Regions from separate parts of the Phreatobacter oligotrophus genome, predicted to be linked through region 1. Evidence: riboswitches for the same ligand, from Rfam matches in the RefSeq annotation. Region 1 holds a riboswitch; each other region holds the start of a gene.
The links. A riboswitch is a leader RNA that binds a small molecule or an ion and turns the genes downstream of it on or off. The one in region 1 is predicted to bind glycine.
Positions count from the first base shown of each region.

Region 2: linked by a shared signal. The riboswitch ahead of gcvT (glycine cleavage system aminomethyltransferase GcvT) and the one ahead of C8P69_RS08770 (D-amino acid dehydrogenase) in region 1 are both predicted to bind glycine.
Region 3: linked by a shared signal. The riboswitch ahead of C8P69_RS19795 (D-amino acid dehydrogenase) and the one ahead of C8P69_RS08770 (D-amino acid dehydrogenase) in region 1 are both predicted to bind glycine.

Region 1 is NZ_PZZL01000003.1:339,983-347,291, reverse strand. It holds gene rpmA (50S ribosomal protein L27) at 1-101, opposite strand, end outside; gene C8P69_RS08790 (50S ribosomal protein L21) at 178-852, opposite strand; tRNA gene C8P69_RS08785 (tRNA-Ser) at 1,306-1,395, shown strand; gene C8P69_RS08780 (hypothetical protein) at 1,569-2,066, opposite strand; gene C8P69_RS08775 (SH3 domain-containing protein) at 2,378-3,742, shown strand; glycine riboswitch at 3,925-4,022, shown strand; glycine riboswitch at 4,026-4,115, shown strand; gene C8P69_RS08770 (D-amino acid dehydrogenase) at 4,153-5,415, shown strand; gene C8P69_RS08765 (hypothetical protein) at 5,529-5,999, opposite strand; gene C8P69_RS08760 (hypothetical protein) at 6,300-6,923, opposite strand.
Region 2 is NZ_PZZL01000001.1:87,937-95,245, forward strand. It holds gene cobT (nicotinate-nucleotide--dimethylbenzimidazole phosphoribosyltransferase) at 1-399, shown strand, start outside; gene C8P69_RS00435 (response regulator transcription factor) at 409-1,020, opposite strand; gene C8P69_RS00440 (PAS domain-containing sensor histidine kinase) at 1,017-2,135, opposite strand; gene C8P69_RS00445 (pyridoxal phosphate-dependent aminotransferase) at 2,260-3,441, opposite strand; gene C8P69_RS00450 (hypothetical protein) at 3,646-4,290, shown strand; glycine riboswitch at 4,383-4,489, shown strand; gene gcvT (glycine cleavage system aminomethyltransferase GcvT) at 4,687-5,832, shown strand; gene gcvH (glycine cleavage system protein GcvH) at 5,863-6,237, shown strand; gene gcvPA (aminomethyl-transferring glycine dehydrogenase subunit GcvPA) at 6,297-7,309, shown strand, end outside.
Region 3 is NZ_PZZL01000010.1:165,064-172,372, reverse strand. It holds one part of gene C8P69_RS19805 (IS3 family transposase) at 95-936, opposite strand; one part of gene C8P69_RS19805 (IS3 family transposase) at 936-1,197, opposite strand; gene panC (pantoate--beta-alanine ligase) at 1,819-2,706, opposite strand; gene C8P69_RS19795 (D-amino acid dehydrogenase) at 2,726-3,988, opposite strand; glycine riboswitch at 4,128-4,225, opposite strand; gene C8P69_RS19790 (MarR family winged helix-turn-helix transcriptional regulator) at 4,259-4,768, opposite strand; gene C8P69_RS19785 (tripartite tricarboxylate transporter TctB family protein) at 4,937-5,401, shown strand; gene C8P69_RS19780 (tripartite tricarboxylate transporter permease) at 5,412-6,911, shown strand; gene C8P69_RS19775 (Bug family tripartite tricarboxylate transporter substrate binding protein) at 6,947-7,309, shown strand, end outside.

The sequences.
Region 1 (7,309 bases):
CCGGAGACGACCTGCTGGCCGCCGAACCGCTTCACACCGAGACGCTGGGCGTTCGAGTCGCGACCGTTACGCGACGAGCCGCCTGCCTTTTTGTGAGCCATGAGGAGCTCCCGATTCCGTTGGTCTTATAAGACGTGTTGTGCAGAGAGATGGCAAGAGCGTGGCGAAGAGCCCCGCTTACTTGTCTTCCCCGGATTCCAGCTCGGCCTTGTCGACCTTGGCGCGCGGCGGCTTGCCAGCCAGCAGCTCCTTGGCCTGCTCGACCCATTCCTCGCGCTTGGCGCGGCCGCGGAGCCCGAGCTCCTTGTCCTTCGCCTCGAGCGCAGCGTCATCCCAGGAGGCGATCTCCTCCCAGGAGGTGATGCCGGCGGCGCGCAGCTTCTTCTCGATCGTCGGGCCGATGCCGGCGATCAGCGACAGGTTGGACGTGTCCATCTTGCCGGTCGGGGCAGCAGCGGTCTCGGCGACCTCGGCCTTGGCGGCCTTGCCCTCGGCCTTGTCGGCCTTCGGCGCGGCAGCGGCCTTCGACGGCTTGGCGCCGCCGGTGAGGATCTCGGCGATGCGCACGATGGTCAGGTCCTGGCGATGACCCTTCTTGCGCTTCGAATTCTGGCGGCGGCGCTTGCGGAACGAGATGGTCTTCGGGCCGCGGGCCTGCTTCACGACCTCGGCGGCCACGGAGGCGCCGGCCACGAAGGGGGAGCCGATGGTGATGCCGGCGTCGCCGCCGACCATGAGCACCTCGGGGAACACCACCGTCTCGCCGGCCGCAGCCTCGAGCTTCTCGATGGTGATCGTGTCGGAGGCGGCAACCTTGTACTGCTTGCCGCCAGTCTTGATGACTGCGTACATCGTTTTCGGTCCTTGTCGACGATGCCTGGCGGGTCGGGAGGGAAGCCCCTCGCGCCTTGGCCGGCCGTCTTCTTGTTTGGTCTTGCCGCCGGCGGACCGGCGGTTGTTGGTGACGCCCGCATCGCACGACGGAACCGGACGGTTCTCAGCCAAGCGGAAGCGGGACGCGGCTCAATGATGGAAACAGGCGCGCGAGTCAAGGAAAACCCGCAGGGCGCCGCCCTTTTTTGCCTCTGCGGCCGGGGAGGCCGTGTCGCCCGGCTGCCCCGAGGGGCGAGGCCGTGCCGGCCGGGATGCACGGCGGGCGGTCGCAGGGCATGAAGGCCGTCGACGCTGTTCCTGCGAAATTCCGTCCCCGCCGCGACGCCGTGCTTGAATGCGGCCGTCCGTTCCGCTATGTCGCGCTTCGCTTCAACTCGGGCGGCGCGTCTTCTCGCACCGCCTTGCGACCGCGGAGAGGTGGCTGAGTGGTTGAAAGCACCGCACTCGAAATGCGGCATACGGGCAACCGTATCGGGGGTTCGAATCCCTCCCTCTCCGCCAATCGTCCTTGAAATTGCTAGGCCAATGTCGCTGCTGGGGCCCCAAGCGGACCTCGGAAACGTTTGCACCCGGGCGATCAGGGACAGGCGCCAGGATGATGCTTCGCCTTGCCGGAGCCGGCGCGAGGGCGCGCACCTGTCTCGCTCGCCTGCGTCGCGACGGGAAGGACCCGGTCAATCGCGCAATGCGGTGGGTGACGGTGTCCCCCTGCGCTGCTCGCCCCACAGCCTGGCCCCGAGAGGGATCATCAGGCCGACGCCGAGGCCGAACAGTCCATTGAGAACAGGCCCGATCCACATCCTTGCCGGGTTGAACCCCGCTGCGACGGGCTGGCCTTTCAGGGGCGCAACCACGAACCAGGCCACGAGCGTCGGAGCCACGGCGCCGAAGATCGCCGCCGCGGCCCAGAACGGCAGACGGACCGCACTTCCGAACCGCGTCCAGATCACCGTGAAGACCACGGCCCACAACCCACCGAAGAAGGCCAGGCTCATGACTTGCGGGATCCCGAATGGCGCGACGGGATCGAACACAAAGGCCCTGAGGGGTGCGATGCCCGCCCTGGCGATCATCAGGACGGCGACCTGATGGAACAAGAGGACCGCCAGAGCGCCAGCGGCGAAGGCGATGGCCAGGCGAGCGAGGGTCAGTGGCGGAGCGGCAACAGGCATGCTGGTCGTCCCCTGGCGCGTTCCTGCCGGGCGGCGAAGGGCGCCGGCTTGCCGCGCGTCCTTTTTCCATACCGCGAAAGTAACGTCGCCGAAACGAGGAAAAGCGCCGTTCGCCCCACAGCAACGCACCGGCAATGCGCTCAACGTTCTTGCGGCCCCATCCAGTCAGCCCCCGCGGGTCATCCCCGCAAACGGGTCCAGCCGAGAACGTGGGACGTCGGCCGCAAGATCGCCGATCTGAAACACGGGCTTTCCGTGACGGCATGAGCCTTCAGCATCCCGCGGGGATAAGCCGCTCCGGGAGAAGCTCCATGTCCGATGCCATGCGCACCTTTCAACTGATCGCGACTTTTGCCGCGATGCTGGGAGGCGTTGCGCCAAGCCTTGCCCAGCAGCCAACGCCGATACCGTCCTGCAGCCTCGGCGACACGGACTGGCGCAGCGACCCTGTCTTCCTGCGCAGCCAGGATCCATCAGCCCGCGGTCGTCCCGGCGGCGCATTACGCTGCGAGCAATACGACCTCTCCGAATATCCCGTGGGCGCCGAGCGTCTGAAGGTCGTTGTCGGCAGGCTTTTCGAAACCGGCGAGGGCGGCGGCGCCGGCATCGAGCAGCCCGTGCGGTTGATCATCCTCTCGAAGGGGACGGGCGCGCAGGAGCGCGTGATCGGCCGCTTCCTCGAGCCCTATGACATATCGAGGGACAAGCCGAACTTCTTCACCCAGCTGGCGACGACGCCGGACGGCGGTGCGCTGGTGCTCGTCGGCTGGCAGATCCGGACGGCCTATCTCGTCAGGAATAACGAGGTGAGACTGGTCGATAGCCATGCCTGGCTTGACGCTGCGATCGCGGCCACGCCCCCCGGCTGGCGAGCCGGGCCGGTCAGGACCCTCAAGCCCGACAGTCTCGACCACAACATCAAGGGCTATGTCGCTCTTTTCCGCGCAGACGCCGACGATCCATCGCGTCCGGGACGCGCGGATGACGAGGGCCAGGCGATCGAAGTCGATCTGGTGGTGAGCGAGACCAGGCTCATCGCCGTGAACACGCGCGTGGTCGAGGGCAATTCAGTCCAGGACGACGAGTGGTGGGAGCGTTTTGTTGGTCAGTCAGAGGGGATGCGTTCCGACCGCAGGCGGCTGCCGCGCGGCACCGAGACTTGCGACATCACCGCCTGGTCGATGGACCCCGATCCCGCCGGGATGACCCTGCGCGCGGCTCCCAATGCGCAGGCACGGGCGATCGGCCGGATACCCCCGCCGTGGAAGGCGCCCGACCGCCTTGGTGATCGAGGCCAGACCTACCGCTCCCAGTTCAGGGTGATCGGCTCCCGGCCGGGGTGGTTTCTGGTGCGGGACATCACCGCACCGGGAGTGGCCTATGGCGAGCGCTATCCCCGCACGCTGCCCCAGGCGCCGCGCGGCCAGGGATGGGTCCCGGCGAGCCTCATCGGCGCGGCGCTTGCCAATACCGGACTGGCTCGCGGCGAACTGCGGCAGGCGCCCAGCGAGTTTTCCGCGATTCGGCCGGTGGCGCGTGAGCCAACGCCCATCGGTCCCGGCGACGTCGTCGAACGCCTCCACGCCTGCTCGGGAAACTGGGGGCTGGTCGAGATCGGCGGAGAGCGGGGATGGTGGCGCGGCATCTGTGCCAACCAGGTCTCGAATTGCAGCTGATCGCGGCGGCCGCGCGCGGCGAGGCCGGCCATGCTTCACCACCGGTTTCAGGCCCCGTCGAAGAAGAGAGGCAGCCGATGCGGCCGGGCAGGGGCCGCGCAACAGAGCCGCCGGAGCCTGGCGCCCCGGTGGCGTGCCGTCCCGCGTCTCCCGATCTTGACGAATGCCGGGAAGGCTCTACCCTCATGACCGCGGAAGAGTTCGCGGGGGTTTCACCTGCCGCGGCGCCGAAGGAGCAACCGCCCCGGAAACTCTCAGGCAAACAGACCGCGCCGAAACGTGACTCTGAAAAGTGGAGCAGCAGCTCCCGCCGATGGTGTAACCGCAGGTCCGATGACCGGCCCCGCGGGATGCTCTCAGGCCAATGACAGAGGGGGCTTCGATCCGCCGTGCGCGGAAGGAGACCCGCTATGCCCACCTCAGACACGATCAACGTCGCCGTCATCGGCGGCGGCATCACCGGCGTGACCACCGCCTATAGCCTCGCCCGCCGCGGCTGCCGCGTCACCCTCTTCGACCGCCACCCCTATGCCGCGATGGAGACCTCCTTCGCCAATGGCGGCCAGCTCTCCGCCTCCAATGCGGAAGTGTGGAACAGCTGGGGCACGGTGCTCAAGGGCCTGAAATGGATGATGTCGCCGGGCGCGCCGCTGCTGGTGAACCCCAAGCCCTCCTGGCACAAGATCAGCTGGATGGGCGAATTCCTCGCCGCCATCCCGGCGCATGAGGACAACACCATCACCACGGCGCGGCTCGCCATCGAGGCCCGCGCCCACCTCCGGCAGATGGCCGCCGAGGAGGGCATCGATTTCGACTGCGAGGATCGCGGCATCCTGCATTTCTACCAGTCGAAGGCCGACTTCGACGCGGCGGCGCGGGTCACGGCGCTCCTCGCCCGCGGGGGCCTTGCGCGCCATGCGGTGACGCCGGCGGAGATCCGGTCCATCGAGCCGGCGCTGCGGGGCCAGTTCCATGGCGGCTTCTACACGCCCTCCGACTTCACCGGCGACATCCACAAGTTCACCATCGGCCTCGCCGAGGCCTGCGAGCGGCGCGGCGTCGCGATGCGCTTCTCCACCGAGGTCCTGGCGACCGAGGCCCTGGAGGATCATGTCAGCCTCACCGTCCGCTCCACCGAGCCGGTGGCGGACGGCGCCCCGGCGGCCGCCGAGACCCTGCGTTTTGACAAGGTCGTGGTCTGCGCCGGCGTGCTGAGCCGGGAGGTCGCCCGCGGCTTCGGCGACCGCATCAATGTCTATCCGGTCAAGGGCTATTCCATCACGGTCCATCTGCCGGAGGCCGCCGACCAGGAGGCGGCGCCCTGGGTCAGCCTGCTCGACGACAAGGCCAAGATCGTCACCAGCCGGCTCGGCCGCACCCGGTTCCGCGTCGCGGGCACCGCCGAGTTCAACGGCTATAACCGCGACATCCGGGCCGAACGCATCGCCCCGCTGGTCGCCTGGTGCCGGCGCCACTTCCCCGGCATGAGCACGCGGCAGGCGGTGCCGTGGGCGGGTCTCCGCCCGATGATGCCCGACATGATGCCGCGGGTGACGCGGGGCCGGAACCCGCGCGTGCTCTATAACACGGGCCACGGGCATCTGGGGTGGACCTTGTCGGCCGCTACGGCCGAGGCCGTCAGCGCGCTGGCGACGGCACGGCCCAACGCCTGATCGCGCGCCTGTTCACGGGGGGCCAGCCGCATGGTCGCGGCGGGCCCTTCGTGGCGAGCCTTCGGGCTGGCAGCGTCCTGACCGCTAGCGGCTCACCGGGACGCGCCGGCATGCTACCGCGTCGCGCTGGACGAGCCGGTCTCCGCCGGGCATCGCACCCACCCCGCCTCGTCCGGCATGGGGCCCGATCCTGTGGAATCGAAGTTGAGCGTGCCGTCGGCGCGCAGGCGCAACCGGACGGTGGCCGGCGTGCTGTCCTGATCGTCGAATGCGCGTCCGCGACCGACCCAGACGTTGCCGCGCCGCGTCCAGGTCCGGATGCTCCAGCCGCTTTCGTACTGGAGGATGGACCGGCCATCGATGCGCGTCGGGGTGAGTTCGCCCGTTTCCGCGCACTGGGCGAGATCCGAAGCCCATGTGCCGTGGAACGACCGTGGCAAGCGTTCGGCGGCGGCCGCCGCCATGATGCCCGTCGCAGCGACAAGGCAGGCCGCGGCGATGACCTTGCAGGCAAAAACTGTCTTCATCATGCGCCCGTTTGCAGCGTTTGAGACCATCGCGGTGGACCGGATGAGCCGGCCCATCGGCATGTCTTCTGGCCGGTCAGCGTTTCGCGACCGCGCTACCGCGGCGATTCTGCGTTTCCGATGCGTCTCGCGAGGGCGAGCTCATCATCCGACGGGGCCGGCCGGCCGAAGTTCGAGCGGGACGAGAAAAGGCCCGCGGATGGTCTCCGCGGGCCCGAAAGTTGGGAGCCGGCAGCCACCTAGTGGGAGCTGGCTGCTTCGGCAGGCCCATGATGCGGATGTCGCTCCTGGTCTCAACAGAAAGTATGAAACCGATCCGCGCACTTTGTCGCATCGGCCGCCGGAAACACGCCTCCCTCAGTGCGGCGCCGGACCGGTGGCCAGCGCGCCGGCGAGGGCGCGGCGATCGAGGAGAGCCTCGGCCTCGCCGGCCATGTTCACCATCATGCCTCGCATGTGGTTGAGGACGACCTCGCGGTCGAGTTTCATCAGGTCGGGATGAATGGGGACGAGCGCGAAGATCTCGTCGAAGGTCGCCTTGCAGATGTCCTGTGGCGCCTTCGGCTCGGCCAGCGCCGCGCGGCGCAGGCTGGTCTCCACTCCGTCGGCCCGCTGGCCCCACCATTCCGGATCGACGCCGGCCGGGCAGGGATAACGGCCGAGCACGTTCCGCCCCGCGGCAATCAGCGCGTCGAGCAGCGCCGGCTCCCGGCCGGCCGCCGCGCTGCGCAGATGGCCGTCGACCAACTCCAGCACGTTCGAGACGCTCAGGGGAAAGGCCCGCCACCGGCCCTCCTCGATGGCATCCTTGAAGGACTGTTCGCGAAACAGCTTCTCCGCAAGGATTCCGGCCCGGGCGCGGCTGTATTCATACATCGATCGATTGACGAGAAAGGCTGCGCGGGCGTCGATGAAGTCTTCGAGGCCTGACCACGACGCGATTTTCTTCTGGCGGCCAAGGATGGCATCGAGCAGTCCCATGGCATGTTCCCCCTGTGCGGCTGACTATATCAGCCGGCTCCGCCGCGGCCACCGAAGGTCACGCGAACCCGCCGAAAACGGGCAAAATGACGCAGTCTGCGGCGTTTTGACGCCTGATCGTGCGGTGTCAAAAGCCGCGATTTGCGATGGGGCGCTGCCATTCGCCGCAGCCATATTCGACTTTCGTCGCATTGTCGGCGGTAGGGTGGTGTTTACCGTTTTTTCGTCGAGCGCCCGTCGCGTTGCTTTCGCCTTTTGTGCAAAGCAGCAACGACGAGCGGAAGAACTTCAGAAGTCACGCCTGAGTGTCAGTTCAACTTGACACCGGGCGCGGTGCTGCGTCGACAAGTGTGCCGGAGAGCACGCAGGCGGGCGCTCGGGAGGTG
Region 2 (7,309 bases), on a different contig from region 1:
GCTCGCGCCGTCGCCCGCGCCGGCGGTCCCGGCCTTGATCCGCTGGAAGTGCTCCGCCGGGTCGGCGGCCGCGAGATCGCCGCCACCGTCGGCGCCATCATCGCCGCGCGCCTGCAGCGCATCCCGGTGCTGCTCGACGGCTATGTGGTGACCGCGGCCGCCGCCATCCTGCACGCGCTGGACCCGGCGAGCCTCGACCATTGCATCGCCGCCCATCGCTCGGCAGAGGCCGCCCATGGCCGCGTGCTCGAGAAGATCGGCAAGCGTCCGCTGCTCGATCTCGGCATGCGGCTCGGCGAGGGATCGGGAGCGGCGCTCGCCTGCGGCATCGTCCGCAATGCGCTCGCCGTCCACCAGGGCATGGCGACCTTCGAGCAGGCCGCCGTCAGCCGCGGTTGACGCCGCCGCTCAGTGCTCGGTCAGCACGATGCGGACAAGGTCCGCCGCGTTGCGGGCGCCGAGCTTTTCCATGATGCGGGCCCGGTGCACCTCGACGGTGCGCGGGCTGATGCCGAGCGTCCGGCCCGCCTCCTTGTTGGAGGAACCGGCGGCGATCTGCTCCAGCACCTCGCGCTCGCGCGGCGTCAGCAGTTCCATACCGGGGAAGTAGGAGGCAAGCCGCGAGGGCTGCGCGGCCGGCTGCTCGCTCTGGGCGATGGCCTCCCGCACGCGGCTGACGAGACGGCCGGCGTCGAACGGCTTCTCGAAGAAGTCGAGCGCGCCATTGCGGATCGCATCGACGGCCATGGGGATGTCGGCCTGGCCGGAAATGGCGAAGACGGGCGCCGTGGAGGCGGAGGCCTTCAACTGGCGCAGCACGTCGAGGCCCGACGTGCCTGGCATGTTGACGTCGAGGATGACGCAGGCCGGCCGGCGGTGCCGCGCCGCGGTGACGAAGGACGGGCCGTCGGCGAAGCCGGTGACGCCGAAGCCCTCCATCGACAGGATGGTGCTCAGCGCGTCGCGCACGGCCGGATCGTCATCGACCACATAGACGTCATTGCGATGATGGGTGCTCACGGATTGGCCCTCCGTTCGTCAGGGTAAGGAACCGGTCCCGTCTGAAGCGGCAGGATCAGCGTGAAGGTTGCGCCGCGGCCGTCACCGCCGGGCTCGACATGGATATCGCCGCCATGCGCCTCGGCGATGGTGCGGGAAATGGCGAGGCCGAGGCCAAGGCCGGAGCGCTTGGACGTGGCGAAGGGCGTGAACAGGTCCGCGACCGCCTCCGGCGGCACGCCGGTGCCGTTGTCGGTAACGGCGATCATCGCCTTGCCGCCTGCGGCGCCGATGGTGACGGTGACATGCGCGCCCTCGCGGCCGCCGACCGCGTCCAGGGCGTTGCGCACGAGATTGACGACGATCTGCTGGATCTGGATGGCGTCGCCGACCACCGAGACGCCGGGCACCGCCTCCTCGATGCCGACGCCGCCGCAGGCGCGGCGGCCCATCAGCGTCAGCTCCACCGCCTCCTCGACCAGCGGCACCAGCGCGACCGGCACCTGCTCCGGCGGACGGTTGGCGATGAACTGGCGCATGGCGCGGACGATGCGGCCGGCCCGTTCCGCCTCGCGGCGCGCCTTGGCGACGACCTCGGTCGCCGCCCCATTCGGGTCGAGCAGCCTGTCGGCGGCCTGGAGGTAGAGGGTCGCCGCCGTCAGCGGCTGGTTGAGCTCATGGGCAAGGGCCGCGCCCATCTGGTCGAGCGCCGCGACGCGGGCGAGATGCGAGAGCTCCGCCTCGCGGCGGGCCAGCCGCTCCTGCGTGGCGCGGCGGGGCCTGAGGTCCCGCAGGATGGCGATGAACTGCGCGCCCTCGGCCGTGTCGGCGCGGGCCAGCGACAGTTCGATGGGCAGCACCGTGCCGTCACGGTGGCGGGCGGCGATCTCACGCGGCGCGCCGACCCAGGCCGCGAGCAGCGCGTCCTCCGGCTGGCGTGGCCCGGCCAGCAGGAGCCCGAACTTGTGTCCGGCGACGTCGGCAGTGCTGCGGCCGAACATGGCCTCGCAGGCCTTGTTGAAGACGAGGATCGTGCCGCCGGCATCCAGCACGACGATGCCTTCGCCGGCCATGTCGAGAACGCTCGACAGCCGGGCCTCGGAAACACTCGCCGGTGGGGGGACGACCTGCTGGATGGGGGATCCTCCGCGTGGCGCTGCGCAGGTTGGCCCCCTGCGTCAACTCGCCTCACCCCCCGGACCATGCTACGGAGTTTTGCGCATTGCAACGGGGAAGGGCGGCTTCCTTCCCCAAAATGCATCACAAAAGGGGGATGGCGGTGCGCAAACGCTCGGCCGCGATCTCGATCTGCTCCTGCGAGCGCAGGTAGCAGAGCCTCAAATGGCCTTCGCCGCCGGGCCCGAAGGCGCTCCCCGGGGCGAGCCCGACCTTGGCGATGTCGACTAGCTTCATCGCCGCAGCGTTCGAATCGGTGACGCCGTCGATGCCGAAGAACAGGTAGAAGGCGCCGTCCGGCCGCGAGAACCGGCAGCGGCCTGTGGCCTCGATCGCCTCGGAGACGATGTCGCGGGCCTTGCGCGCCTTGGCGACCTGATGGGCGAGGAAGCTTTCGCCGCGCTCCAGCGCGACGGCGCAGGCCCGCTGCACGAAGACCGGCGAGCCCGAGGTGGAATACTGGATGAGGTTCTCGACGACGTCGCCGAGGGACGGGTCGGCCTCCACCCAGCCGGTGCGCCACCCGGTCATCGCCCAGTTCTTCGAGAAGGTGTTGACCCAGATGATGCGGTCGCCGTCCTCGCGCACGTCGTGGAAGGAGGCAGCGCGGCGCGGCGACCCCTCGGTCCAGACGAAGCGGGTATAGATCTCGTCGGCGACGATCCACAGCCCGTGCCGGCGGGCGAGCGCGAGGATCGCGGCGAGCTCCTCCTTCGTCGCGGTCCAGCCGGTCGGGTTGGACGGCGTGTTGATGAACATCGCCTTGGTCTTCGGCGTGATCGCCGCCTCAAGCTTGTCGAGGTCGATCTGCCAGCCGCGATTGCCATGGTCGAGCGCGACGAAGACCGGCGTCGCGCCGCGCAGGCCCGCAGCCGCCGGGGCGTTCGGCCAGGTGGGGGAGGGGATGAGGATCTCGTCGCCCGGGCCCGCCACCATGGTCATGGCGATCTGGATCGCCTGCATGCCCGAGCCGCAGACGAAGAAGCGCTCCGGCGACAGCTCGCGGCCGTAGAGGTCGGAGGCATAGGTCGCGATGGCCTGGCGCAGCTCCGGGATGCCGCGCTGCCAGGTGTAGGTGGTCTCGCCCGCCGCGAGCGAGCGCGTCGCCGCCTCGTAGATGAAGGAGGGGGTGGGCGTGTCCCCCTCGCCGACCCAGAGCTGGATCACGTCGCCGGCCGCCCGCGCATATTTCGACAGCTCGACGATGCCGCTGGCGGGGGCGCCCGAGGCTTCCGGGCGCAGCGAGGCGAGGAGATCGGCGGTCATGCGGCTTATCCTGTGGGGCGGGGGCAATCGCGCCAGTCTAGCGGCGGCGTTCGGCCCTTCTCATGAAAAACGTGCGATTTGTCCATCAGCGAAGCCGATGAACGGCGTCGCAGCCTGCCGGTGGATGGCAGCATGAACGCCTTTGTTCCGCCCGACGGCTCTTGCTATAAGCGCCGATCCCGACGGCAATGCGAGGGTTTGGGCGTGCGTATCTGGAAGGCAACGGCCGTGCTGATGACGGCTCTGGCGCTCGGCGCCTGCGGCTCGACCGGCGGCAATCTCTTCGGCCAGCCGCAGCAGGCGGCGCAGCCCGCCCCGCAGACGCCGCCCGGCGTCGGCTCGCCCGTCCATACCGCCCTGTTCGGCCAGCCCGTCCCGCAGGGCCAGCAGAACCTCAACCCCGACGCCTGCCCGCGCATCGAGGTTCGCGACGGCTCGGCCGTCTGGCGCCAGGGGGGCGAGGGTCCGACCGAGCTGCGCTACCAGGGCACGATCACCGATCTTGCCCGCGAGTGCCGCATCGAGGGCCAGACCATGACCATCCGCGTCGGCATCGAGGGCCGCGTCCTGGTCGGCCCGAAGGGTGATGCCGGCCGCGTCACGCTGCCGATCCGCGTCGCGGTGACGCGCGGCCTGTCGACGCCAGTCTGGACCCGTCTCTATCAGGTGCCGATCGAGATCCCCTCGGGCTCGCCGAGCGTCTCCTTCACCCAGGTCGAGGACCAGGTGAGCTTCCCCCTGCCGGAGGCTGCGGAACTGGCCACCTACATCATCTTCGTCGGCTTCGACACCCAGGCCCAGCAGCCCGAGCGCCAGCGCCGCGGCCGCGCCCGCACCGCCCAGCGCTGACGCCTTTCGCGCCTGCCTTTCTTTGCGGCAGGCGTGCCCACAGGCTCGCCTTGACTTCGCCGCATGATCCGGCCATTGCGATGCCGTGCCATATGAACCCGGCGGGAGAGTCCGGGTGGTCTTTGAATTGATGGGATCCCCCGGCGCCGAAGGAGCAACGGCCCCGGAACCTCTCAGGCAAAAGGACCGCCGGGGGAATGGCATTCTGGAAAGCGGCCGGAGGTCCAATCCCGGCCCACCGACGGAGTAAGCCGATGGCGCCCGAGGGCGTCGGCCCTTGCGGGCCGCGGTGAATCTCTCAGGTCCTGCGACAGAGGGGCGCGAGCGGGCGACAAGCCCGTAATCGGAACGTGTTCGGCATGACCGGACGCGTCCGCGCGCCGGAGTGCAGGACCCATGGGCGAGCCCCAGGACGGCCCGTTGCTGACCACACCTCTCCATGCCCTGCATGGCGAGCTCGGAGCCAAGATGGTCCCCTTCGCCGGCTACGACATGCCGGTGCAGTATCCGACCGGCGTCCTTGCTGAGCACAACTGGACCCGCACCAGCGCCGGCCTGTTCGATGTCAGCCATATGGGCCAGTGCTTCCTCATCCCCGAGGACGGCCGCTACGAGACGGCCGCCGCCGCGCTCGAGGCCCTGGTGCCCGCCGATGTCATGGCGCTGAAGCTCGGCCAGCAGCGCTATTCCCAGTTCACCAATGCCGAGGGCGGCATCCTCGACGACCTGATGATCACGCGCCTTGGCCATCCCGGCCATGAGCACTGGCTCTATCTGGTGGTGAACGCCGCCTGCAAGGACGCCGACTACGCCCATATGCGGGCGCATCTCCCGGCCGGCGTGACCCTGAAGGTCGCCGACGATCTCGCGCTGATCGCAGTGCAGGGCCCCGAGGCCGTCGCGGCGGTGGCGACGCTCGCGCCCTCGCTCGCCGGCCTGAAGTTCATGACCTCGGTGGACTTAGCCATCGACGGTATCTGGGCCCATGTCTCCCGCACCGGCTATACCGGCGAGGACGGCGTCGAGATCTCAGTGAAGAGCGGCGATGCGGTGGCGCTGACCCGCAAGCTGCTCGCCGATCCGCGCGTCAAGCCGATCGGCCTCGGCGCCCGTGACTCGCTGCGCCTCGAGGCGGGCCTCTGCCTCTACGGCCATGACATCGACACCACAACCTCGCCCGTCGAGGCCGGCCTCACCTGGTCGATCCAGAAGCGCCGCCGCGCCGAGGGCGGCTTCCTCGGCGCCGCCCGCATCCAGAAGGAGCTGGCCGAGGGTGCGTCGCGCCTGCGTGTCGGCATCCTGCCCGATGGCCGCGCTCCGGCCCGCGAGGGAACGGTGGTGAAGTCCGCCGACGGCCAGCCCATCGGCACGGTCACCTCGGGCGGCTTCGGCCCGACCATCAACGGCCCGCTCGCCATGGGCTACGTCAACCGCCGCTTCGCCGAGCCGGGCACGCCCGTGCTCCTCGAGGTCCGCGGCAAGGACCTGCCGGGCAAGGTCGTGACCATGCCCTTCGCACGGCATCGCTATGTCCGCGGCTGAGCCGCCGAACCACTTCACCAGGGGATGACCATGGCCACGACCAAATACACCAAGGACCACGAATATATCCGCATCGACGGCGACGTCGGCACGGTGGGCATTTCCCACTACGCCCAGGAGCAGCTCGGCGACGTGGTCTTCGTGGAGCTCCCCTCCAGCGGCAAGGCCGTGAAGAAGGGCGACAGCGCCGCTGTGGTCGAAAGCGTCAAGGCCGCCTCCGACATCTACTCGCCGGTCTCCGGCCAGGTGGTCGAGGCCAACCCCGACCTCGAAGGCGCGCCCGCCACCGTCAACGACGACCCGGCCGGCAAGGGCTGGTTCTTCAAGGTGAAGATCGCCAATCCCGCCGAGCTCGACGAGCTCATGGACGAGGCCGCCTACAAGGCCTTCCTCGACACGCTGTGAGTGCCGGCGGGCCGCTCGCTGCGGCCCGCGCCTCCCCATCCGACTGCCCGGAGACCGCAATGCGCTACCTGCCGCTGACGCCCCAAGACCGCACCGACATGCTGGCCAAGATCGGCGTCGCCGCCGTCGACGACCTCTTCGCCAACGTGCCGAAATCGAAGCTGCTCAAAGGCCTCGTCGACCTGCCGAAGGCCAAGGGCGAGCTCGATGTCGAGCGCATCATGGGCGCCATGGCGGCGGAGAACATCACGGCCTCCGAGGTGCCCTTCTTCGTCGGCGCCGGCGCCTACAAGCACCATGTCCCGGCCTCGGTGGATCATCTGATCCAGCGCTCCGAGTTCCTGACGAGCTACACGCCCTACCAGCCGGAAATCGCCCAGGGCACTCTCCAGTACCTGTTCGAGTTCCAGACCCAGGTGGCGCTCCTCACCGGCATGGAGGTCGCCAACGCCTCCATGTATGACGGCTCGACGGGCGCGGCCGAGGCCGTGCTGATGGCGCATCGAGTCACCAAGCGGCGCAAGGCGATCCTCGCCGGCAACCTGCATCCGCACTACCGCGACACGATCGAGACGCTGTCCCGCATGGCCGGCGACGAACTCGTCTCGCTGGAGCCGAACCCGGCCGATGCCAGCGCCGACCTCAAGGCGGTGGCCGCCGCCATCGACGCCGAGACCTCCTGCATCGTCATCCAGACGCCGGATGTCTTCGGCAACCTCCACGACCTCACCGCCATCGCCAAGAAGGCGCAGGATGCCGGCGCTCTTCTGATCGCCGTCGTCACTGAGGTGGTCTCGCTCGGCGCCGTGACCCCGCCCGGTGCCATGGGCGCGGACATCGTCGTCGCCGAGGGCCAGTCCATCGGCGTCGGTCTCAATTTCGGCGGTCCCTATGTCGGCCTCTTCGCCACCAAGCAGAAATATGTCCGGCAGATGCCGGGCCGCCTCTGCGGCGAGACAGTGGATGCGGAAGGCCGCCGCGGCTTCGTGCTGACGCTCTCGACCCGCGAGCAGCATATCCGCCGCGAGAAGGCGACCTCCAACATCTGCACCAATTCCGGCCTGATGTGCCT
Region 3 (7,309 bases), on a different contig from region 1:
CACTGCTTTGTCATCCAGCGGCGGTTAGAGCCCCGGAAGTATTTGATCCGGTCCCATTCTTTGGACCGCCGGAAGGTGGAGTTTCCGGCGTGTTTCACGGCAGCTGGCTGGCTACGCCGCCGGGGTTCTGCAACGAGATCGGAGGCTTATGGCCGATCGCCCCATGCGGGCGCACCTCGTTGTAGTATCTGAGCCAATCCTCCATCTTTTCGCGGGCGTCGGCAAGCGTCAGGAACCAGTGCGCGTTCAGGCACTCGCTCCGGAACCTGCCGTTGAAGGCCTCGATGAAGGCATTGTCCGTGGGCTTTCCCGGGCGGGAGAAGTCCAGCGTCACGCCCTTGGCATAAGCCCAGAGGTCGAGATCGCGGGAGACGAACTCCAATCCCTGATCGACCCGGATCGTCCGGGGATAGCCAACCGCCGCGCAAACCCGCTCGAGCGTCGCAACGACATCCTCGGCCCGATAGCTGAACTTCGGGTCGATCACGGGCGAGAAGCGCGAGAAGGTGTCGACGACGGTGAGGACCCGGATCTTCTTGCCGGTGGCAAGCTGGTCATGAACGAAGTCCATTGCCCAGACATCGTTCGGCCGGGTCGCCGGCGCACGATCCTCGCGCAGCTTGGCCTTGACCCGGCGCTTTGGTGCCTTGTTCCTCAATTGTAGCCCCAACTCATTGTAAATCCTATGGGTTCTCTTGATGTTGATGTCCCATCCCTCGCGCTGGAGCATGACGTGGACACGCCGGTAGCCATACCGGATACGTGTCTCGCAGATCGCCTTGATCCGCGCCTCGATGCCGGCCTGGTCGCGCTTGCGTGACCGGTAGTGGAAGGTTGATCGATCGAATTCGAGGGCGCCACAGACCCTCCTGATCGAGACCTTCCACTCCTCGCAGATCACGTTCACCAGCTTGCGCTTACGCCCAGGCCTCAGATTTTTCGGCGGATGACGTCCTGCAGCATCTCCTTGTCCAGCGACAGGTCAGCCACGATCCGCTTCAGCTTGGCATTCTCGTCCTCAAGCTGCTTCAGCCGCCGCATCTCGGGCGGCGTCATGCCGTCATACTTCTTCTTCCAGTTGAAATAGGTCGCCTGGCTGATCCCGGCCTTCCGGCAGATCTCCGCCACCGTGACCCCGTCCGCCCCCTGCTTCAGGATGAACGCCTTCTGCGCCTCCGAGAACTTGCTCGCCTTCATCGTCTTCCACTCCTCCCAGCCAAGGGATTCTGACGCGGAAAACTCCAATCTCAAACGGTCCAGTTTTGTGGGATCAGATCATATCGAGGCAATTTTTTCACATTAAACAATTGATATCATTTTGAAAAACGGTTGGTGCGCCATGCGGTCGGGCGCGAACCGTTCTGGTGGGCATTTTCCCTGCAAACAGGGAAAAGAACAGGGAAACAGTGAAATGCCCGCCTCAAGCATTTTTTGGGAGCCGAAAACACCAAGGCTATTGAGGGAGATGCAGATGTTTTCCCTGTGCCGCGAAACAGGGAATTTTGGTGTCGCAAGCAGGGAAACGCGGGGCGCTGCGGTTCGCTTTCCGGGAAACGACTACCCCGCGAACCGACCATGGCGCCGATGTTTCTCGGGGACTGTTCGAAGGACGGACTGGCGGCGCATAAGTTGTCGAAATCGCCAAATGGTGATCCGTCAAGATGCAGCCGAGCGGATCGGGTCCGATCTTCGCCGACAGTGACCGGCGCTCCACGAACCCCGGCATACGGCTCGCGCGCGAGGTTTGGCTTTGGGCGATGACACAGCGCATCGCCACGACAAGTCTCTATGGTTCGATACGCGGCAAGGACGCCCGCCTCACGCCGATTGGATCGCGCTCTCGACCGGCATGTTGTCGATCAGCCGCGTGGTGCCCATCCGGGCCGCGACCAGGAGTCGGATCCGCTCGTTGCTGATCCGACCCAGCGGCAGCAACGTGTCGGCGTTCCGAGCCTCGATGTACTCGACGTCGAAGCCCGCCCGCTGGAGTTCCGCTGCACCCTCCGCCGTGGCCGCCCCATGCTCCGCGCCCGCCCGGATGCGCTCGGCCGCCGTCGCCATGACGCTCGGCAGTACCGCCGCCCGCCGGCGGTCCTCCAGCGATAGGAAGCGATTGCGCGAGGACATCGCGAGACCGTCGGCTTCGCGCACGGTCGGGCATCCGATCACCTCGGTCGCGATGTCGAGGTCAGCCGCCATACGCTGGACCACCTTGAGCTGCTGGTAATCCTTCTCGCCGAACAGGGCGATTTCGGCCTCCGCCGCAATGAAAAGCTTCGCGACCACGGTGGCGACGCCGGCGAAATGGGTGGGCCGGAAGCGGTCCTCAAGGCCGACATTGGCGGGGCCCGCCAGCGACACCGCGGTGGCGAAACCAGCCGGATACATGTCGGAAGCCTCCGGCGCGTAGACCAACGCCTCGCCGACGCTTGCAATCGCCGCGAGATCGGCGGCGAAGGTGCGCGGATAGGCGGCGAGGTCTTCTCCCGGCGCGAACTGCGTGGGATTCACGAAAATCGAGACGATGGCGCGGTCGGCCTCGGTGCGCGCCCGCCGAAGAAGCGATAGATGCCCCTCGTGCAGCGCGCCCATGGTCGGCACGAGTGCCACGCGTTCGCCCGCCGTGCGCCAGGCGCGCGACCAAGCCCTGAGTTCGCCGGGCTTCCGGACGATGTCGTGACCTGCGAACTCGGGCGAAGTCTTCATGTGGATCGCCTTCCTCGCCTCACGCGTTGACGCGGGCCGTGGCGAGCGCGCCGACCGCGTCGGCGGTCGCGGCCGACAACGTCCAGCCGAGATGGCCGTGGCCGGTGTTGTAAAACACACGCGGATGCCGACCACGGGCGACGCGCGGCAGCATGTCCGGCATCATGGGTCTGAGGCCAGTCCACGGCACGGACTGGCGGGTGCTCATGCCCGGGAAATGGGCCCGGCACCAGCGGATCAGCGGGTCGATGCGTTCGGCCCGTATGTCGCGGTTGTAGCCGTTGTACTCGGCGGTGCCGGCGACACGGAAGCGGTTGGGGCCGAGACGGCTCGTCACGATCTTCGCGGCGTCATCGAGCAGGCTGACCCATGGCGCGGCTTCCTGGTCCGCCTTTTCAGGCAATTGCACGGTGATGGAATAGCCCTTCACCGGGTAGATGTTCACCCGGTCGCCGAGCATCCGCGCGAGGTTGCGCGACGTCACGCCGCCGCAGACCACGACACGGTCGAAGACATGCACCTCGGTCGGCGGTTCGGTCTTTTCGAGATGCGGCTCTGTCGACTGGCTGATCACGGTCACGCCGTGGTCGCTCGCCTTGGTGGACAGCACCTCGTCGGACAAGCGCATTGTCACGCCGAGACGTTGGCAGGCCTTTGCGAGGCCGTTGGTGAACTTGTGGATGTCGCCGGTGAAGTCGCTCTCGGTGTAGAAGCCGCCATGGTAGGTCCCACGCAGCGCGGGCTCGATCGACTTGATCTCGGACGGCGTCACGGCGCGGCGCTCAAGGCCGCCCTTGGCGAGGAGCGCGCTGACGCGCGTCGCCGCCTCGAAGTCCTTCTTGTTCTCGTAGAAATGCAGGATGCCGCGCTTCTCGCAGTCGAAGGCGATGCCTTCGTCGGCCGCCATCCGCATGAGATGGGCGCGGGCCTCGATAGCAAGCCGCACGGTTGTAACCGTGTTCTCTTCGTATTTGGGGATCGAGCCGATGAACTCGAGCATCCACGAGATCTTGTGCCAGGAGGGGCGCGGGTTGAAGAGCAACGGCGCGCCCGGCGTCGTCATCCACTTGAGACCCTTCCACACAGTGGCCCAACTGTTCCACACCTCGGCGTTGGAGGCGGAGAGCTGACCGCCATTGGCGAAGGACGTCTCCATCGCCGTGTAGGGATGGCGGTCGAACAGTGTGACGCGAGCCCCGCGCTTGACCAGATTGTAGGCGGTTGTCACGCCAGTGATGCCGCCACCGATGACGGCGACGTTCAGGTTCTCGGGAGTAGACATGCGGCTTCTCCTTCCGCGCGACGCACGGATCAGAAGCCCCCTCTGTCATTGGCCTGAGAGCATCGCGTTCGGCCGCTCATCGGCCAGATCCGCTTACACCATCGGCGGGAGCCTGCGGGCTCCGCTTTTCAGAGTCGATCAAAAAGGCGCGGTCTTGGTGCCTGAGAGTTTCCGGGGCGGTTGCTCCTTCGGCGTCGCGGCGGCCCGAAAGCCCGCGAACTCTTCCGCGTGAAAGACCATACCCGAGAAGCATTGTCTGTCAAGTTAGTTTCATTTTCCAACAAAATCACGAGTTCGGTTGAACGGCTTGGCGCCGGCGCGCGCCCTGGGATAGCGGTTCGCGACCTCGCCGGCATACCCACCCTCGATCCAGACTTTGAGCCGTTCGACGGCGCTCAGAAAGGCCTCGCGTTCCGCCATGCTCAGGGGTGCCAGCATCAGTGTCTCGAACTCGGCGGTCAGCGGATCCGCCCGCTCGCACAAAGCCACGCCGTCAGGCGTAATCGTTAGGCCGAAAGCCCGCGCATCGCTCGGAATAGCGCTTCTTTCGATGAAACCGGCCTTGATGAGCTTCGAAACGGTCCTGGACGTCAGCGTCCTCTCGAATTTGGTCCGCTCTGCGAGGACGGTGAAGGTGATGCCCGGATTGGCGCGCACCAGGCGCAGCACGCGCAATTCGCGGACGCTCAACCCGATGCGGATTTCGAAGATGCGGTTGGCGCTGCCGATGCCGTCCTCGACGATCGAGGAGAGGAGATAGGTCAGTGATCGTTCGAGCATGGGTTGGTCCCTGGAGTTCCGCGCGGTGCCACGGCGACGGCATTGGAGAGCAATTATACAAGTTAGGTATCATTTATTGCGAATTTCAATTATTGCGTATTGCAACAAACTGCCCATGATCACCGCCGATCGCGCAACGAGACAACAAGCGCGACGAGGGAGGCGGCCATGGTTGTCGTCAAGAGTCCGAAGGAGTTCTACGCCGGGGCGATCTATTTGGCTTTCGGTGTCGCGGGGCTCTGGTTCGGATGGAACTACCCGATGGGAACCGCGGGCCGGATGGGTGCGGGCTATTTCCCCAAGGTTCTGTCGGCAGCGCTCATCCTTCTCGGCCTGGTCGCACTTGTGCGCGGTATCCGGATCAATGGTGCGCCGCTCGATCCCATTCGGCTGAAGCCGTTCCTGCTGATAGCCGCGGCCTGTTCGCTCTTCGGTCTGATGATCGAGCCGATCGGCATGATCGGCGGTCTTTTCGTGCTGATCCTCCTGTCGGCGATGGCGAGCCGCGAGTTCCGCTGGAGCCCCGTCGCGCTTCTCGGCGCGGCCGGCCTGGTCGCCGCCTGTGCGCTCGTCTTCGTCTGGGGTCTTTCCGTGCAGATGCCGCTTGTCGGCTCGTGGTTCACCGGGGGCTGAGGAGCGGATCATGGACATTTTCGCCGACCTGCTCATGGGTCTTTCGGTTGCGGCAACCCCGACGAACCTCGTCTGGTGCCTGATCGGTGTGTTTCTCGGGACCGCCATCGGCGTCCTGCCGGGCCTTGGCCCGTCGGCGACCATCGCCATGCTCCTGCCGGCTACCTTCGGCCTGGAGCCCGTCTCGGCGCTCATCATGATGGCCGGCATCTTTTACGGCGCGCAGTATGGCGGCTCGACGACTGCGATCCTGATCAACCTGCCGGGCGAGGCGACCTCGGTCGTGACCGCCATCGACGGCTACAAGATGGCCCGCAAAGGTGCCGCCGGCCGCGCGCTTGCGGTCGCCGCGCTCTCCTCGTTCTTCGCCGGCACGGTGTGCACCTTCCTCATCGCCTTCTTCGCACCGCCACTGACCGAACTCGCCTTCAGGTTCGGTCCGGCTGAGTATTTCGCGCTGATGGTGCTCGGGCTCGCCGCCTCCATCGTGCTGGCGAGCGGGCATATCCTGCATGCGATCGCCATGATCGCCCTCGGGCTGCTGCTCGGCCTCGTCGGCACGGACGTGAACTCAGGGCTTCAACGCTACGCCTTTGGCTTTCCTGAACTGGCGGATGGCCTCAACTTCGTCATCGTCGCTATGGGAGTGTTCGGGATTGGCGAGATCATCGCCAATCTGGAGGACGAGGCCCGCCGCGATCTCGGCTTCGCCAAGGTGAAGGGGCTGATGCCGACCCGCGAGGACTGGTCGCGCATGGTCGCGCCGACCCTTCGCGGCACCACTCTGGGAGCCGCGCTCGGCGTACTACCGGGAGGCGGAGCGGCGCTCGCGTCCTTCGGCGCCTATGCGCTGGAGAAGCGCGTGTCCAAGCACCGGGAGGAACTCGGAAACGGCGCGATCGAGGGCATCGCCGCGCCGGAGGCCGCCAACAATGCCGGCGCCCAGATGTCCTTTATTCCCATGCTGACCCTCGGCTTTCCGGCCAACACGGTGATGGCGCTGATGATCGGCGCGATGATCATGCATGGCATCCAGCCCGGCCCCGGCGTGATGACCGAACAACCGCGCCTCTTCTGGGGCCTGATCGCCTCGATGTGGATCGGCAACCTGATGCTGCTGGTACTCAACCTGCCGCTGATCGGGCTCTGGGTGCGCATGATCATGGTGCCATACCACTACCTGTTCCCGATGATCATCGTGTTCTGCGCGATCGGTGTGTTCTCGCTGTCGAACAACGCTTTCGACCTCCAGATCATGACCGCCTTCGGCGTGCTCGGGTATCTGTTCAAGAAGCTCGACTGCGAGCCGGCGCCCATGCTGCTCGGCTTCATTCTCGGCCCGCTGATGGAGGAGTTCCTGCGCCGCACGCTGCTGCTTTCGCAGGGCGACCCCTCCGTACTCCTAACGCGTCCGATCAGCGCGGTCCTGCTCATCGCCGCTGCCGCGATCCTGCTCAGCGTCCTTTTGCCTGCCTTCAAGCGCACCCGGTCACGCGCTTTCGCCCAGTGACCCTATCCATCAACGAACGACTTCAGGAGGACATCATGACCGAACTTTCCCGCCGCGAGGCGCTCGCCGCCGTCGCCGGCCTTACCGCACTCGGCTTCGGCACCGCGCCGGCAAACGCGCAGCTCGGGCCAGGCCGGACCCTGACCCTCATGGTTCCCTATCCAGCGGGCGGCCTGTCCGACGCCATCGCGCGCAACCTCCAGCCGGCGTTCCAGCGCGTGCTCGGTCAGACCGTGCTGGTCGAGAACCTCGGTGGCGCCAGCGGCGGCCTCGCCGCGCAGAAGCTGCTGCAGACGCGCGCCGATGGGCGGATGATCTTCCAGGGGTCGCCCAACGAGTTGATCCTGTCCCCGCTTGTCAACCCCGACATCAAGTTCCGCCCCGACCAGTTCCGCCAC